2 regions of the Polaromonas sp. P4_F9 genome follow, and region 2 is predicted to be linked to the other one. Evidence: predicted binding sites of a transcription regulator. Region 2 holds the regulator's gene; the other holds the start of a gene.
The links. The regulator HrcA, encoded in region 2, represses chaperone genes, less so after heat shock. The targets are predictions, from matches to a motif close to TTAGCACTCNNNNNNNNNGAGTGCTAA.

Region 1 (4,385 bases), on a different contig from region 2:
CGGCCACCACATGAAACCCTCCTTCATCGAGGCCGTGATCGAGGAAATCATCAAGCCGGTGCTGCCCAAGGAATGGCTCAAGGACACGAAGTACCTGATCAACCCGACCGGCCGTTTCGTCATCGGCGGCCCGCAGGGCGACTGCGGCCTGACTGGCCGCAAGATCATCGTCGACACCTATGGCGGCGCCTGCCCGCACGGCGGCGGTGCCTTCTCCGGCAAAGACCCTTCGAAAGTGGACCGCTCGGCCGCCTACGCCGCCCGCTATGTGGCCAAAAACATCGTGGCAGCCGGCCTGGCGCGCCAGTGCCAGATCCAGGTGGCCTACGCGATTGGCGTGGCGCACCCGATGAACGTGACGGTGTACACCGAAGGCACCGGCGTGATCTCTGACGAGAAACTCTCGGCACTGGTCAATGAGCACTTTGACCTGCGTCCGAAAGGCATCATCCAGATGCTGGACCTGCTGCGCCCGATTTATGAAAAGACGGCAGCTTATGGCCACTTCGGCCGGGATGAGCCCGAGTTCTCCTGGGAGCGTACGGATCGAGCCGCTTTGCTGCGGAACGCAGCAGGCCTGAAAGGCTAAGCCGCCTGGCGGCATCAGCGGCTCGGGGGACCGCTCATAAATCGTGCAACGATGTGATGCGGTCACCACAAGGCCGCCCTCACCCCAGCCAGAAGGGGCCCTTTCCCACGGCGGGCCGCGCTCCAGAATGCCACCTGCGGGTGGCTTTTTTATGCGTACATTTTTTGCGCAGGACTACAATTTTGAGCATCCGGCCGGATAGCAGCGTCCGCCCAAACGCGCAATTGCCCGACCCGGTTGGGTGAAAGTGGCCGTTCGAGATCATCACGAAAGTCCGCATGCGACGAATTACCAACCAGATGGCTGTCAACATTGCCTGTGCGTTGATTGCCGTATTCACCCTCATTGGCATCAGTGAGTTGTCCTACCAAAAATCCATCCACGCGATGGATGACCTGACCGAAGCGCATGTCACGCGCACCCATCTTCAACGGCTGTTGCGTGACATGCTGGATGCCGAAACAGGACAAAGGGGCTATCTCCTGACGGCGGACACCGCCTACCTGGAGCCCTACCGGACGGCGATTGCCGACCTCAGCCAGACGCAGGACCTGCTGACCAACCTGTTTGCCAACAAGCCCGAACAGAGCGCCGCGCTGGCCGTGTTGGGCCGGACCGTGCAGCGCAAGCTGGCTGAAATGGACCTGTCCATCCGCATGAAAAATGAGGACAAGGAAGACGCCTGGAAGTTTGTCCTGACCACCGACGTGGGCAAGGAACAGATGGACACCATACGTGCCAGCTCCGCGCAATTGATCGATGCGAGCCTGACGCGCACCTCGCAAAGGCATGCGGACATCCGGCGGTCACTGTTGCTGTCCCGGGTGGGTATCACGCTGGTGGCCGCCGTCGGGCTGTTGGCATTCTGGCTGTATTTGCGCCAGACCGCCGCGCTGAAACTGGCCGATCAGCATCAGCAGGCCGCGCTGCAGGCCGAACGCGACTTGCTGGACGCCCAGGTTCAGGAGCGCACCGAGCGCCTCGCCGAACTGGCCACGCACCTGCAACAAGTCCGTGAGGACGAGCGGGCGCATCTGGCGCGGGAACTTCATGACGAACTGGGCGCACTGCTGACTGCGGCCAAGCTGGATGTCGCCCGTATCAAGGCGAAATTGCCTGGCGACACGGGTGATCTGCAGACACGGGTTCAGCATCTGGTTGAAACGCTTAACAGCGGTATCGCACTCAAGCGGCGCATCATTGAAGACCTGCGCCCCTCCTCCCTGGCCACCCTGGGTTTGCTGCCCTCCCTCGAAATTCTGGCCGGCGAGTTCGGCCAGCATGCCGGCTTGGCCATCACCACCGATCTTGAACCGGTTGACCTGGATGGGACGACCGAATTGACGGTTTACCGGATCATCCAGGAAGCACTCACCAATATTGCCAAGCACGCCGAAGCGCAGCACGTGGAGATTGCCGTACTCAACTACAAGGACCATGTCATCGTGACCGTGCGCGACGACGGCAGGGGGTTTGATCCGCACGCTATCGGCGCTTCCAGCTATGGCTTGCTGGGAATGCGCCACCGCGTGGAGGCTTGCGGCGGCCGTCTCACCATCGAGTCCATGGGCAGCACCACCATTCGGGCAGTGTTTCCCTCTGCGGCCCGTAAAAAGCCCGGGCAGCCCGCCCTGGCTGACGAAAGCGCTGTCACGGACAAAGGGCTGGCCTGAGACTCAAGGCCGATCACGCCCGCCGGAAAACCAATCGCGGCAACCGGCCTCATCCCCGCGTGCAGGGGTGATTTTTCAATATGAGGCGTATGGCCCAACTCCCTGGAGGGTGCACCATCGGGCTTGGGCTGGGCTATGGTCTTGTCCGTACCTTCCCGGCCATACGCTCCCGCCTGGTGGAAAAATAAAATAATCAATAAAATCAATGGCTTAGATTGATTTTCTTGCCAAAACGAATGCCGAAAGAACCGGAAAAGTCTAACGTCAGCCGGCAATGGGCCATCATTTCTCAAGCCTTGCACAGCTTTCCGCCTTGAAAACCGCCTTAAATGCCTCTATGATTAGCACTCGATGGCATTGAGTGCTAACAAAGCGCATTCAAGCCACCAAGTTAACAAGCACCCACTTTCGTTGGGTGCTTTTTGATTCTCAAAAACCATTGTCCTCAAACAAGGAGCTCTCATGAAACTTCGTCCTTTGCACGACCGCGTGATCGTCAAACGCGTGGAAAACGAAACCAAAACCGCCTCTGGCATCGTCATTCCTGACAGCGCCGCTGAAAAGCCTGATCAAGGTGAAGTTCTGGCCGTGGGCCCGGGCAAGAAAAACGACAAGGGCGATTTGAGCCCGATGGCCGTCAAAGTGGGCGACCGCGTGCTGTTTGGCAAATACAGCGGCCAGACTGTCAAGGTCGGCGGCGACGAGCTGCTCGTGATGAAAGAAGACGACCTGTTTGCGGTCGTTGAGAAGTAATTTCTCGGCTCTTTCAATCCCTCATTAACTGAATCTGGAGAATTAAACATGGCAGCAAAAGACGTCATTTTCGGCGGCGAAGCCCGCGCACGCATGGTCGAGGGTGTGAACATCCTGGCCAACGCCGTCAAGGTAACCCTGGGCCCCAAAGGCCGCAACGTGGTGCTCGAGCGCTCTTTCGGCGCCCCTACCGTGACCAAGGACGGTGTGTCCGTTGCTAAAGAAATCGAACTCAAGGACAAGCTGCAGAACATGGGCGCACAGATGGTCAAGGAAGTCGCTTCCAAGACGTCTGACATCGCAGGTGACGGCACCACGACCGCTACCGTTCTGGCTCAAGCCATTGTTCGCGAAGGCATGAAATATGTCGCCGCCGGCATGAACCCGATGGACCTGAAGCGCGGTATCGACAAAGCCGTGACGGCACTCGTCGAAGAGCTGAAGAAAGCATCGAAAGCCACCACCACCTCCAAGGAAATCGCCCAGGTCGGCTCGATTTCCGCCAACTCTGACGAAGCCATCGGCAAGATCATTGCCGATGCGATGGACAAAGTCGGCAAGGAAGGCGTGATCACCGTGGAAGACGGCAAATCGCTCGAAAGCGAACTCGACGTCGTTGAAGGCATGCAGTTTGACCGCGGCTACCTGTCGCCTTACTTCATCAACAACCCTGAAAAGCAGTCCGCGATTCTGGACAACCCGTTTGTTCTGCTCTACGACAAGAAAATCAGCAACATCCGTGACCTGCTGCCTACCCTGGAACAAGTCGCCAAGGCTGGCCGTCCGCTGCTGATCATCGCTGAAGAAGTTGAGGGCGAAGCCCTGGCTACGCTGGTGGTCAACACCCTGCGCGGCATCCTGAAAGTGGTCGCTGTCAAGGCACCAGGCTTCGGCGACCGCCGCAAAGCCATGCTGGAAGACATCGCCTGCCTGACCGGCGGCAAAGTGATCGCTGAAGAAGTTGGCATGTCGCTCGAAAAAGTGACMCTGGCCGACCTCGGCACGGCCAAGCGCATCGAAGTGGGCAAGGAAAACACCATCATCATCGACGGTGCCGGTGAAGCCAAGGACATCGAAGCCCGCGTCAAGCAGGTTCGCGTGCAGATCGAAGAAGCGACCAGCGACTACGACCGTGAAAAACTGCAAGAGCGCGTGGCCAAGCTGGCCGGCGGTGTTGCCGTGATCAAGGTTGGCGCTGCCACCGAAGTCGAAATGAAAGAAAAGAAAGCCCGCGTCGAAGACGCCCTGCACGCTACCCGCGCTGCCGTGGAAGAAGGCATTGTGGCTGGTGGCGGTGTGGCGCTGCTGCGCGCCAAGCAGGCTGCTGGCGCCATCAAGGGCGACAACGCTGACCAGGAAGCCGGCATCAA
Region 2 (4,385 bases):
AGTGTTTGCGCCTGGCCCAGCTGGCTGGTGGTGACGGCGATCGCCAGTGCGATGCGCGACAGTTCACCGCCTGACGCGACCTTGCCGACGGGACGGGGCGTGCTGCCGCTGTGGCCGGCGACCAGGAATTCGGCCTGCTCAAGCCCATGCTGTGCGGGTTGCTCCAGCTTGGCGAGCGCGACGTCAAATTTTCCGCCCTGCATGCCCAGGCCCTGCATGGCCTGTGTGATGGCCCTGGCGAGCAGGGGTGCTGCCTTGCTGCGGGACTTGGAGACCTGGCGGGCTTCTTCCATATAAGCCGAGCGGGCAAGGTGCTCATTTTTTTCAAGCTGGACCAGATCCGCCGCTTCATCGAGCCGGTGCAGGTCACTTTGCCAGGAGGCCAGCAATTCAGGCAGCTCGGCCGGCGTGCGTTTGTAACGCCTGGCCAGGCTGACCCAGAGAGACAGGCGCTCATCCAGCTCGGCCAGCCGCTGCGGCTCCAGCTCGGCATGCCTTGCATAGCCGTTCAGTGAATGCACGGCATCTTCGACCTGTGCCAATGCGCTGTTCAAAACCTCGGCAAGCCCTTTGAATTCAGGCTCTATGTGCTCCTGATTTTGCAGTGATGAAATGGCGCGGCCGAGCAGGGCTGTGGCGTTGTCGTCGGCTTCCTGCAGGGCGTCGACGGCGGTCTGCACCGCATCGCGCAAGGCCTGGGCATTCGAGAGGCGACCGTGCTGGGCATTGAGCTCGTCCCATTCATCCACGCCCGGTGCCAGCTTGTCCAGCTCGCCGATCTGCCAGGCCAGGCGTTCGCGTTCACGCTGCAGGCTGTCCTGGGCGGCGCGCGCGTCAGCCAATGTTTTCTGGGCCGTGCGCCACGCTTGCCAGCACTGGGAGAGCGTGACGGTGGACAGGTCCGCATAGGAATCCAGCAGGCCGCGTACCGCGTCGGGGCGGGTCAGGCTTTGCCAGGCGTGCTGGCCATGGATGTCCACCAGCTGGTCGGCGATTTCCTTGAGCTGGGTGGCGGTTGCCGCGCTCCCGTTGATCCAGGCCCGGCTTTTCCCCTGTGAGTCAATCGTGCGGCGCAGCAGCAGGCTGCCGTCCGCCTGGAAGCCGGCCTGCTCAAGCCACGGCGCCAGGCTGGCGGGGCTGTCAAATTCCGCACTGATTTCGCAGCGCGCAGCGCCTTCACGGACCACGCCGGCATCGGCGCGTGCGCCCAGCGCCAGCTGCAGGGCGTCAATCAATATCGATTTACCGGCCCCGGTTTCCCCGGTGAGGACGGTAAAGCCATCCGACAGATCCAGGTCCAGTGCATGGACGATGACAAAATCGCGAAGCGAAATGCTTTTGAGGCTCATAAGTTAAATCCGGGCCAGGAGGTCAGCCGGGGCGCTTCAGGCCACGCCTTCATTCCAGTGCAGTTTTTTGCGCAGGGTATCAAAATAACTCCATCCCTTGGGGTGCAGGAACCGCATCTGGTGCTCCGACCGCCTGACGGTGATCCGGTCGCCATGCAGCAAGGTGGCCAGCGACTGCATGTCAAAGTTGGCGCTGGCATCCCGGCCCGCCACTATTTCAATCGTAATTTCCCCCGCATCTGACAGCACGATGGGCCTGTTTGATAAGGTGTGCGGGGCAATTGGAACCAGTATCCAGCCGGGAATGGACGGGTGCAGCAAGGGGCCGCCGGCGGAGAGGGCATAGGCCGTGGAGCCGGTGGGAGAGGCAATGATCAGGCCGTCAGCGCGCTGGTTGGCCACAAAGCGCCCATCGACTTCCACACGCAGCTCCACCATGCCGGCGGTCGCGCCGCGATTGACCACGACGTCATTCATGGCCGTTGCGCTGAAGACGCAGCGCCCGTCGCGCACCACCTTGGCCTGCATCATCCAGCGCCGGTCTTCCTCAAACTCGCCGCGCAGCATGGGTTTGAGCGTGTCCTGGTAATCGTCAAACGAGATGTCGGTGATGAAGCCGAGCCGGCCCTGGTTGATACCCACCAGCGGAATGCCAAACTGGGCCAGCAGCCGGCCGATGCCCAGCATGGTCCCGTCGCCGCCAACCACCAGGGCGAGGTCGCACTGGGCGCCTATGCCGGCCGCATCCAGCGTGGGGAACTGCGTCAGGCCGGTGTTGCTGGCGGTGTCCTGCTCAATCGCCACATCACAGCCCTGCGTGCCCAGAAAGTGCGCAATGTCTTCCAGCGCAGAACGGGACCCCTGGGCGTGGTACTTGCCGATCAGTGCGACATGGCGGAATTGCGACTTCATCATCAAATTACATCACAACATGGTTTCGGAAGCTTCGTAGAATGTCAGTATGCTTGATGATCGTGCCCGGTTGTTGCTCAAGGCGCTGGTGGAGCGCTACATTGCTGATGGTCAGCCGGTCGGGTCGCGCACGCTGTCCAGGGCCTCCGGTCTTGAATTGTCTCCCGCCACCATACGCAATGTCATGAGCGATCTGGAGGAGTTGGGCCTGATTGTCAGCCCGCATACCTCTGCCGGCCGCATTCCAACCGCCCGCGGCTACCGCCTCTTCGTCGACACCATGCTCACCACGCAGCGCGACCAGCTTTCGGCGGGGGGGCAGATCACCGCCCCCAGGCTGGCACCCGACCAACCGCAGAAAGTGATCAGCAACGCCGCCCACATGCTGTCCAGCCTGTCGCAGTTCGTCGGTGTCGTCATGGCGCCGCGCCGCACGTCGGTGTTCCGGCATATCGAGTTTTTGCGCCTGTCGGAAAAACGGTTTCTGGTGATCATCGTCTCGCCGGACGGCGACGTGCAAAACCGCGTCATCTTTACCGAGGCAGACTACACGCAGTCCCAATTGATCGAAGCCTCCAACTTCCTCAATTCGCACTATGCGGGCATGGCTATTGAAGAAGTGCGCGAGCGCCTGCAAAACGAGGTGGAAGTGCTCCGGGGCGAAATCGCCGCCCTGATGCAGGCTGCCGTCCAGGTCAGTTCCGAGGCCATCGAATCGCGTGACGAAGTGGTGGTTTCGGGCGAGCGCAACCTGCTGGCCGTCAGCGACTTCTCCAGCGACATGGGCAACCTGCGCAAGCTCTTTGATCTTTTTGAGCAGAAGGCACAGCTGATGCGCCTGCTCGATGTCTCAAGCCGCGCCGAGGGCGTGCGCATTTACATTGGCGGCGAAAGCCAGGTGATTCCCTACCAGGAACTCTCGGTGGTGACGGCGCCTTACGAGGTGGACGGCCAGGTCGTGGGAACGCTGGGCGTCATCGGCCCCATGCGCATGCCCTATGAAAAAATGATCCAGATTGTCGATATCACCTCCAAACTGGTCAGCACGGCCCTAAGCCACAGCAAGTAGGCCCTTACAATCTGCCTGTCGATGGGGGGCGTTAGCTCAGTTGGTTAGAGCAGAGGACTCATAATCCTTTGGTCGTAGGTTCAAGTCCTACACGCCCTACCAGTGCATTTGCGCCTCAGCCCCGGTTCCGGGTCTGGGGCGTTTCTACAAACCACGTTGTTTTTCTACAATTCTTCCTGCTTATGGGCGACTACACTCGCATTTTGATTGGGCATGATGGTCGAGCTTATCAACTTGCGAACGTAGCGTGTTCGAAGAACGATGGATCGCTTGAGTTGATATTGCGACGAGACCAGGAAAATAGTTCAGCGTTTGTTTGGAGCTCAAGCGATCCGACACCGCAGGAAGTCGTGTTTGATAAGCCAAAAAAAGCGAATCAACACGTCACCATTCACGCCTCGGGGAGGGTCAATTTTGACGGCCATTCTGAGGGGCACACTATTTATGTCGAGCCGCTTCTGAGCTGTACGCGGCCAGAATTTCTGCTTGCCTATCGAATACCCTCGTTTTCGAAGCTGACAGAGCTCAAAAAACGTCCCCATCCAAATGACGCAGTAATTGACCTTAGTCACCTTCCTGACCAAGAGTCGACGTTTGAGTTCTGGATAGGGCCAGATGACACTCCCCAGGTTGAAGGCCTACATGGAGTCAAGCTTGGCTTTTTTGATCGGTATGCCATTGGCCTTCATCGAGCTGAGAAATCTCTGAATATTTTCCCTAACCTTGGTGCGCACTTCACAACGTTAAAGCGCACATCTGGCCCCTTTTCTGTTCAGCAGATAGCGGAGGACGAGGTCTACCGGCAGTTCAATCAATTTATTACCCAAGCTCCGCACGGTCAAATAGTGTTGCACCCACCAAACACACTTGGAATTTGGACTGCAGTCTTCGCCACGCAAATGCGAATCCCGCCAAGCCTAGAGCTCGAATTTACGAAAGAGGGCTTGTTCTGGGAGGTTCAAGATCAAACTTTAGATAAGCGATTGAACAGGATGCGCGTGAGATTTTTGATTAGGCGCCATGGTAGTAATGAGATTGTTCGCGATCCGGCAGTT

Region 1: a site for HrcA is predicted at 2,604-2,630, ahead of AC1DUB_RS05705 (co-chaperone GroES). Genes of this name have one in related genera too.

What each region holds. Positions count from the first base shown of each region.
Region 1 is NZ_JBFUJT010000004.1:182,236-186,620, forward strand. Features, by position in the region: gene metK (methionine adenosyltransferase) at 1-589, shown strand, start outside; gene AC1DUB_RS05700 (sensor histidine kinase) at 868-2,262, shown strand; gene AC1DUB_RS05705 (co-chaperone GroES) at 2,725-3,015, shown strand; gene groL (chaperonin GroEL) at 3,064-4,385, shown strand, end outside.
Region 2 is NZ_JBFUJT010000002.1:75,867-80,251, reverse strand. Features, by position in the region: gene recN (DNA repair protein RecN) at 1-1,349, opposite strand, end outside; gene AC1DUB_RS02445 (NAD kinase) at 1,386-2,261, opposite strand; gene hrcA (heat-inducible transcriptional repressor HrcA) at 2,311-3,330, shown strand; tRNA gene AC1DUB_RS02435 (tRNA-Ile) at 3,356-3,432, shown strand; gene AC1DUB_RS02430 (hypothetical protein) at 3,513-4,385, shown strand, end outside.